DNA from 2 places in the Klebsiella oxytoca genome. Region 1 is predicted to be linked to the other one. Evidence: predicted binding sites of a transcription regulator. Region 1 holds the regulator's gene; the other holds the start of a gene.
The links. Region 1 encodes PhoB, which activates phosphate uptake and scavenging genes when phosphate is short. Its sites were predicted from a motif close to CTGTCATAAAACTGNCNNAT; they were not measured.
Positions count from the first base shown of each region.

Region 2: kdgR (DNA-binding transcriptional regulator KdgR) is a predicted target of PhoB. The motif match lies at 2,586-2,605, and genes of this name have one in related genera.

Region 1 covers NZ_CP046115.1:1,253,071-1,257,284, reverse strand. The annotation lists gene brnQ (branched-chain amino acid transporter carrier protein BrnQ) at 1-5, opposite strand, end outside; gene phoR (phosphate regulon sensor histidine kinase PhoR) at 424-1,713, opposite strand; gene phoB (phosphate response regulator transcription factor PhoB) at 1,735-2,424, opposite strand; gene sbcD (exonuclease subunit SbcD) at 2,730-3,932, shown strand; gene sbcC (exonuclease subunit SbcC) at 3,929-4,214, shown strand, end outside.
Region 2 covers NZ_CP046115.1:3,370,934-3,375,147, reverse strand. The annotation lists gene htpX (protease HtpX) at 192-1,073, shown strand; gene GJ746_RS15700 (MFS transporter) at 1,146-2,519, opposite strand; gene kdgR (DNA-binding transcriptional regulator KdgR) at 2,697-3,488, shown strand; gene GJ746_RS15690 (YobH family protein) at 3,534-3,773, opposite strand; gene mgrB (PhoP/PhoQ regulator MgrB) at 3,933-4,076, shown strand; gene GJ746_RS15680 (YebO family protein) at 4,151-4,214, shown strand, end outside.

The sequences.
Region 1 (4,214 bases):
GTCATAAATTCATTACAGCCTGTGGATGTGGTGTTGTAAAAACGGATTAATACCGCGCCTTTCCCCTGGGGATGATACAGCGGCCATTATCATTAAACTCAGCGGGATATGCTCCCAAAGCGGCGTGGAAAAGAATTGTTTTTTGAATTACCACGCAAAAACAGTCTGTCTGCGACCGTAGGCGGGCAATTTAAACGCTTATAACGTTTTAAAGCAAGGAGGGATCGCAAAAGCAGATGATTATGCTAACTCTATTTTTATAAGTAGAATTATTTACCTGATTGATGGAAAACCTCTGGCTTATCATGCGAACAAAAAAGCAGCTAACGTTCGTTAATTACGCAGCTTCGATTTAACAGCAAACGAAAATGACCAGCCGAAGCTGGTCATTGGCAAGTAAAGCTGACACCCACGTATCAGGGGTCAATTTTTGGCAATCAAACGTTCCGGTAGCAGAAAGCTAAAACGGGTACCTTTACCCGGCGTACTCGCGATCTCAAGACGGCTGTCATGGTGGCTAACGGCATGTTTGACAATCGCCAGCCCCAGCCCGCTGCCGCCGGTTTGCCTGGATCGTGCTTTATCGACCCGATAGAAACGCTCCGTCAGGCGCGGAATGTGCTCCGGCGCGATCCCCGGTCCGTTATCCTCAACGCTAAACAGCGCGCCGTGCGGCGCCCGCTGCCAGCTCACGGTAATTTCCGTTCCCGGCGGCGTATGGTTGATCGCGTTATACACCAGGTTGGAAATGGCGCTGCGCAGCTGTTCTTCATTCCCCAGCACTTTTAACGACTCATCCACCGAAAAATGCAGGACGTGCTGCTGCTGGCTCAGCGTTTGCGCTTCGCGCTCGACGACCCGCAGCATCATCGGAACATCAATTTTGTCATTCATTGCCAGAGCCGGTGCGGCTTCAATCCGCGACAGCGTCAGCAGCTGTTTCACCAGGCCTTCCATCCGCTGGGTCTGCTCGCGCATGGTGTGCAACGCTTTTTCACGCGTCGCGCCTTCCAGAACCGCCTCCTGCATCATCTCCAGGTATCCCTGCAGCACCGTCAGCGGGGTTCGCAGTTCATGGCTGACGTTGGCAAAAAAGTTGCGCCGAGCGCCCTCAAGCTGATGCATCTGGGTAACATCGCGCGCCACCATCAGCAGCTGTTTGTCGCTGTAGGGCATCACGCGAATCTCCAGATGGCGACCGTTATTGAGCACCAGATTTAGCGGTTTAGAGAAATCTTTAGCTTTGAGGTAATTAGCAAATTCCGGATAGCGTAGAAGGTTAAGGATATTCTGCCCGTTATCGTCCGGCCAGCGCAGATTAAGGATCTGCTGGGCAAGGCCATTACACCAGAACATGACGCCTTCTTCGGTGGTCAACACCACCGCATCCGGCAGAGACTCCGCCCCGCTGCGAAAGCGTTTGATCAAACTGCCCAGCTCACGACGGCGCTTTTTATTACGCATCTGCATCTGGTGCAGACCGTACAAGAGGGGTTCCCAGCTGCCGCTGCCCGGCGGCGGCGTCATACTGCGGTCAACCCACAGCCACCACGACAGGCGCATCAAATTCCAGAAATGCCAGATAAGCAGACCGGTCACCGCCGCCAGCAGAAACCACGGCAGGTGACCTAAAAACGCCCCGAGGATCAGGGCCGGGATACAACACAAGAAAAGCTCAAGCGCCAGCCTTTTCCATGACAGCCGTTCCAGCACGGTTCACACTCCTGTCAACATTCAGAAACGGGCGGAGAAACGATATCCCGTACCGCGAACCGTTTGTACCATCCGGTCATGGCCGCTATGTTCCAGCGCTTTACGCAGACGACGAATATGCACGTCCACCGTTCTGTCTTCTACATATACGTTAGTTCCCCAGACGTGATTCAGCAGCTGCTCGCGGCTATAGACTCGTTCCGGGTGCGTCATGAAGAAGTGTAATAATTTAAATTCCGTCGGCCCCATATCCAGCGGATTTTCGCCGGTCATGACGCGATGCGAAGAAGGGTCGAGGCTCAGTCCCTGCATCTCAATCACCTCTTCTACCGCCATTGGCGAAATGCGCCGCATCACGGCTTTAATTCGCGCGACCAGCTCTTTTGGCGAAAATGGCTTAGTGATGTAATCATCCGCGCCGGTCTCCAGGCCGCGAACGCGATCTTCCTCTTCACCGCGGGCGGTCAGCATCACCACCGGAATCTCGCGGGTCATCGCTTCACGCTTGAGCTGTTTAATAAACTGCAGACCCGACCCACCCGGCAGCATCCAGTCAAGGAGGATCAAATCAGGCCAGGGTTCATTGAGCTGATTGACCGCGCTGTCAAAATCTTCCGCCTCGACGGGCTGAAAGCCGTTTTGCTCCAGAACAAAGCAAACTATTTCGCGGATTGGAGCTTCATCTTCAACGACCAGAATTCTTCTCGCCATTATTTACCCTGTATTTTTTAGCCATCAGTATAGAAGTGCGCGGCCATTATGCGTCAGATTTATGACAGATTTATGAAAAACATGACCGCCAGATGAACGCGGATTTCGAATTGTGACACGGACTTAACGCATCGGAGGGCGGTGTTATGCCCGCCATACTTCAAGTTGCTTGTGCGTTGGCTGCGAATTACGCGGCCCATCCATCGGCCTCGCCCCCAAGGGGCCTGTTCAAGGCGTGTCCTGTCCTGCAACTCAAATTATTTAGGGTATATAATGCCGTTTCTGCTTTTCTCTATGGGACGATTATGCGCATCCTTCACACGTCTGACTGGCATCTTGGCCAGAATTTTTACAGCAAAAGCCGTGCCGCCGAACACCAGGCGTTTCTCGACTGGCTGCTGGCCAGCGCGCAGGAGCATGACGTTGATGCCATTATTGTCGCCGGCGATATTTTTGATACCGGCTCACCGCCGAGCTACGCGCGCGAGCTGTATAACCGCTTTGTCGTACAGCTACAGCAGACCGGCTGTCAGCTGGTGGTGCTGGCGGGAAATCATGATTCGGTAGCTACCCTCAATGAGTCGCGAGACATTCTGGCGTTCCTGAAAACAACGGTGGTGGCTAATGCCGGTCACGCGCCCTTTATTCTTCCGCTACGCGATGGTTCGCCCGGGGCGATTTTCTGTCCGGTACCGTTTCTGCGCCCCCGTGAGCTGGTGAGCAGCCAGGCCGGGCACTCCAGCGGCGAAAAGCAGCAGCAGCTCCTCAGCGCCATCAGCGACTATTACCAGCAGCAGTACCAGCAGGCCTGCGAGCTGCGCGGCGACCGACCGCTGCCGATTATCGCCAGCGGCCATTTGACTACCGTCGGCGCCAGTAAAAGCGACGCGGTTCGCGAAATCTATATCGGTACTCTCGACGCCTTCCCGGCTAATCGCTTTCCTCCCGCCGACTATATCGCGCTCGGCCATATCCATCGGGCGCAGATTGTGGGCGGCTGCGAGCATATTCGCTACAGCGGCTCCCCCATTCCGCTCAGTTTTGATGAAACCGGGAAAAATAAAAGCGTAAACCTGGTGACCTTCAGCGCTGGCCGCCTGACGGACGTCACGCCGCTCATCGTCCCCATTACCCAGCCGCTGGCGGTACTAAAAGGCGATTTTGCCAGCATTAGCGAGCAGTTAAACCAATGGCGTGACAATCATCAGCAACCCGCCGTCTGGGTCGATATTGAAATCACCAGCGACGAATATTTGCATGATATCCCGCGCAAAATTCAGGCGCAGACCGAAACGCTGCCGGTAGAGGTGCTGCTGGTGCGCCGCAGTCGCGCCCAGCGCGAGCGCATACTGGCGGGTGAAAAGCGGGAGACCCTCAGCGAACTGCAGGTAGAGGACGTATTCGCCCGTCGCCTGGCGCTGGAAACCCTGGAAGCGGCGCAGCAGCAGCGCCTGGAACAGCTGTTTAATGAAACGCTGCATAGTCTGAACGGTGAGGAACACCTGTGAAAATCCTGAGCTTACGCCTGAAAAACCTCAATTCATTAAAAGGCGAGTGGAAAATCGATTTCACCGCCGAGCCGTTCGCCAGCAACGGGCTGTTCGCTATCACCGGGCCAACCGGCGCCGGAAAAACCACGCTGCTGGATGCCATCTGCCTCGCGCTGTATCACGAAACGCCGCGCCTGAGCAGCGTGTCGCAATCGCAGAACGATCTGATGACCCGCGACACCGCCGAATGCCTCGCCGAAGTGGAATTTGAGGTAAAAGGCACCGCCTACCGTGCGTTCT
Region 2 (4,214 bases), 2.1 Mb from region 1:
ATCCCGATATCCCCAACCTGATTACAACAAAATGTCAACGCTTTTAGCGAGCGTCAGCAATATGCTACAAAATGTAAAGTTGTGTTTTTCTCGTGACTTAGCGGGGCCTGATGGTTGAAAATTAGCATCCTACCCATACCATGTGGGTAATCGCATAGTGCGTTTTGTTAAATCGAGGTAAAAAGAAAATTATGATGCGAATCGCGCTTTTCCTGCTGACTAACCTGGCAGTGATGGTCGTATTCGGGCTGGTGCTAAGCCTGACGGGAATTCAGTCAAGCAGCATGACCGGGCTGCTGATTATGGCGCTGTTGTTTGGTTTTGGTGGTTCAATCGTTTCGCTGCTGATGTCGAAGTGGATGGCGCTGAAATCGGTCGGTGGGGAAGTTATTGAACAACCGCGTAACGAAACAGAGCGCTGGTTAATGAACACCGTCGCGCAGCAGGCGCGGCAGGCGGGAATTGGTATGCCGCAGGTTGCCATCTACCATGCGCCGGATATTAACGCCTTCGCTACCGGTGCGCGCCGCGATGCGTCGCTGGTCGCCGTCAGCACCGGACTGTTGCAGAATATGAGCCGTGATGAAGCGGAAGCGGTCATTGCTCATGAGATTAGCCACATCGCCAACGGTGATATGGTGACTATGACGCTGATTCAGGGGGTAGTGAACACCTTCGTTATCTTTATCTCACGCGTTATCGCGCAGATTGCGGCGGGCTTCCTCGGTGGAAACCGCGATGAAGGTGAAAACAGCAACGGCAACCCGCTGATCTACTTTGCGGTCGCTACGGTACTGGAGCTGGTATTTGGTATTCTGGCCAGCATTATCACCATGTGGTTCTCTCGCTATCGTGAGTTCCATGCCGACGCCGGTTCAGCAAAACTGGTGGGGCGTGAGAAAATGATCGCCGCGCTGCAGCGCCTGAAAACCAGCTACGAACCGCAGGAAGCCAGCAGCATGATGGCATTCTGCATTAACGGTAAAGCCAAATCCATGAGCGAGCTGTTTATGACTCACCCGCCTCTGGATAAGCGAATTGAAGCTCTGCGCAGCGGCGAATACCTGAAGTAATTGTTCGCCCTGGCGATAAAAACAAAAATCCGCAACCTTCGGGCTGCGGATTTTTTTTCGGCAGATTTTTGGTTACGCCCTGGCGCGCGGCTGGGTGACGCGAAGCCCGCTGACGACCGCCGCGACAACGGCAAGGATCCCGGCTAGCAGAAGTGCGGTATGCGTTCCGCCATCCCCCGACAGGTTAAACAATAGCGCCACCAGCGCGGCGCCGGTGCTTTGTCCAAGCAAACGCGCGGTCCCCAGCATACCGCTTGCTCCGCCGCTGCGATGAGCGGGCGCTGAGGAGACAATAGTGTGATTGTTAGGGGACTGGAACAGGCCAAAACCCGCGCCGCAAAGCGCCATTCGCCAGATAATATCCAGGTCCGATGGGGAGGAGGGCAGCAGGGCGAGGCCGAACAGACCGCAGGCCATTATTACAAGGCCAATTGCGCCCAGAAGACCCGCATGGAATTTTTCAATTAAATAGCCGGCTAGCGGCGCCATCACCATGGTGGCCAGCGGCCACGGCGTCAAAAGCAGACCGGTTTGCACCTCGCTACGTCCTATCACCGACTGCAGGAAGAACGGCAGCGAAACCATGGCCAGCATCTGGGCGCAGAAAGAGCAGATTGAGGTACAAATAGACAGTGAAAAAAGCGGAATGCGCAGCAGATCAACCGGAAGCAGAGGGACGGGCATCTTGAGCTGACGACGGACGAAGAAGAATCCAACGATCAGCATTGCGATGATTTCGGCCAGAACCAGTTCACCAGACTGGCCCTGAGCGAACCCGCCAAGCGCGGTAATCAGTAAGCCAAAAGTGAGTGCGTTCATGATAGCGCTGGGCAGATCGAAGCGGGTGACCTTGCTGCGGCTTGCGTTGGCTGGCAGAAAACGCATCGCGAGAATTAGCGAAATAATACCCAGCGGTACGTTGATCAGAAACAGCCACTGCCATGAAGCTATCGACAGAATCGCGGCGGCGATTGTTGGCCCCGCAGCCGAGGAGACGGCGACGACAAAAGAGTTGATACCCATGCCGCGACCAAGAAACCGTCGGGGAAAGATCAGGCGTATCAAGGCGGTATTGACGCTCATCAGCGCAGCCCCGCCAAGCCCTTGGGCAACGCGCGCAAGCGTCAGCAACTCCAGACTGCGGGAGAGCGCGCAGGCCAGAGAGGTGAAGATGAATACCACCAGCCCGATTTTATAAATGCGTCGGTAGCCCACCATATCGCCGAGGAAAGAGAGCGGTAGTAGCGCGATAACGATGGCGATTTGATAGGCATTGACGATCCAGATCGACGACGCGGGCGAAGCGTTTAAATCCGCTGCGATGGTGGGAAGAGCGACGTTAGCGATGGCGCCATCCAGTACGGCCATTGTTAAACCTAATATTATGGTCAGAATCGCGCCGTAACGTTCCGGTAATGGTAGCCCATCGGGGAGGTTTTTATCCATGTGAAGTTTCTATCTTATCGGGGACTATTAACTGGGTAATGATTTTAGCATTGATTATTCAGCGGTATGTCGCAGATTTGTAACTAAGAGGCAGAAGAACGATTGCGGCTGACGGGATGCGAATTTATAATAAAAACCGGTTCTAATTTTTATAAAACAGTTACGATGAGGTGATAAATGGCAGTTGCAGATTTGGATAAACAGCCAGATTCTGTCTCTTCGGTATTGAAGGTTTTTGGCATTTTGCAGGCGCTTGGCGAAGAGCGTGAAATTGGCATTACCGAACTGTCCCAGCGCGTCATGATGTCAAAAAGCACCGTTTATCGCTTTTTGCAGACAATGAAATCTCTGGGGTACGTAGCTCAGGAGGGCGAATCCGAAAAGTATTCACTGACCCTGAAACTCTTCGAACTTGGCGCTCGGGCCCTGCAGAATGTCGATCTGGTGCGCAGTGCGGACATTCAGATGCGTGAGCTTTCACGTCTGACGAAAGAGACCGTCCATCTGGGTGCGCTGGATGAAGACAGCATTGTTTATATCCACAAAATCGACTCAATGTACAATTTGCGCATGTATTCGCGCATTGGTCGCCGTAATCCGCTGTACAGCACCGCTATTGGTAAAGTGCTGCTGGCCTGGCGCGATCGCGCGGAAGTTGAGCAGATTCTGGAAGGCGTGGAGTACAAACGCAGCACTGACCGCACCATTACCAGTACTAAAGAGCTGCTGGCGGTTCTGGATAAAGTCCGCGAGCAGGGATATGGCGAAGACAATGAAGAGCAGGAAGAGGGTCTGCGCTGTATCGGGGTACCGGTCTTCGACCGCTTCGGGGTGGTTATCGCTGGACTGAGTATCTCTTTCCCGACGCTGCGCTTCTCGGAAGAGCGACTGAACGAATATGTCGCAATGCTGCATACTGCCGCGCGTAAAATTTCAGAGCAGATGGGCTATAACGATTATCCGTTCTGATCTCAGGCATAATCAGGGCTACAAATTTTGTAGCCTTGATCATAACTAGCCGTTATCAACAACCGTGACGCTTTTGCGAAGAATAGGGCAATCGCTAATGCCGATAATACCGCTACTGGAATGAACATATTGTGCGGTACTGATACCGCGCGCCGTGAGATATTTACACTGTAATCCCAACCCGCCAGCGTTCTCACTACTGCCTATTAATACGCCGTAACCGCTTAATAATACGCCAATCCACAAGATAGCCAGCACCACAATGGTACGAATGATCAATCGCATTGTTGCCTCAATATTTGTATTATCCCTGCGCCTATTCTGGCATGAACACGAGTTGAAACAAGTCTATGATTCCTAAACATGCCTTTCGTATTACAGTTAGCCGCGGTTTAAGAAGGTCATGTTATCCTGGCGACATCTGATTCTGATGCGGAGAGTGGAGTGAAAAAATTACGGTGGGTTTTGCTGATAGTCATCATTGCAGGCTGTTTACTGCTATGGACTCAGATGCTTAACGTAATGTGCGATCAGGATGTACAGTTCTTCAACGGCGTCTGCACTATCAATAAGTTTATTCCCTGGTAAGACATTTTTTATATGACTGATTTTCTTCTGCTGCGCCAGTGGTAGAATGAGCGCCTTCTCTTTGAGGTGGTGAAATGAGTGAGTTACTAAATCCCGGGATTGTAAGTCTGGCATCTATAGCACTTTCAGTGGTGCTGT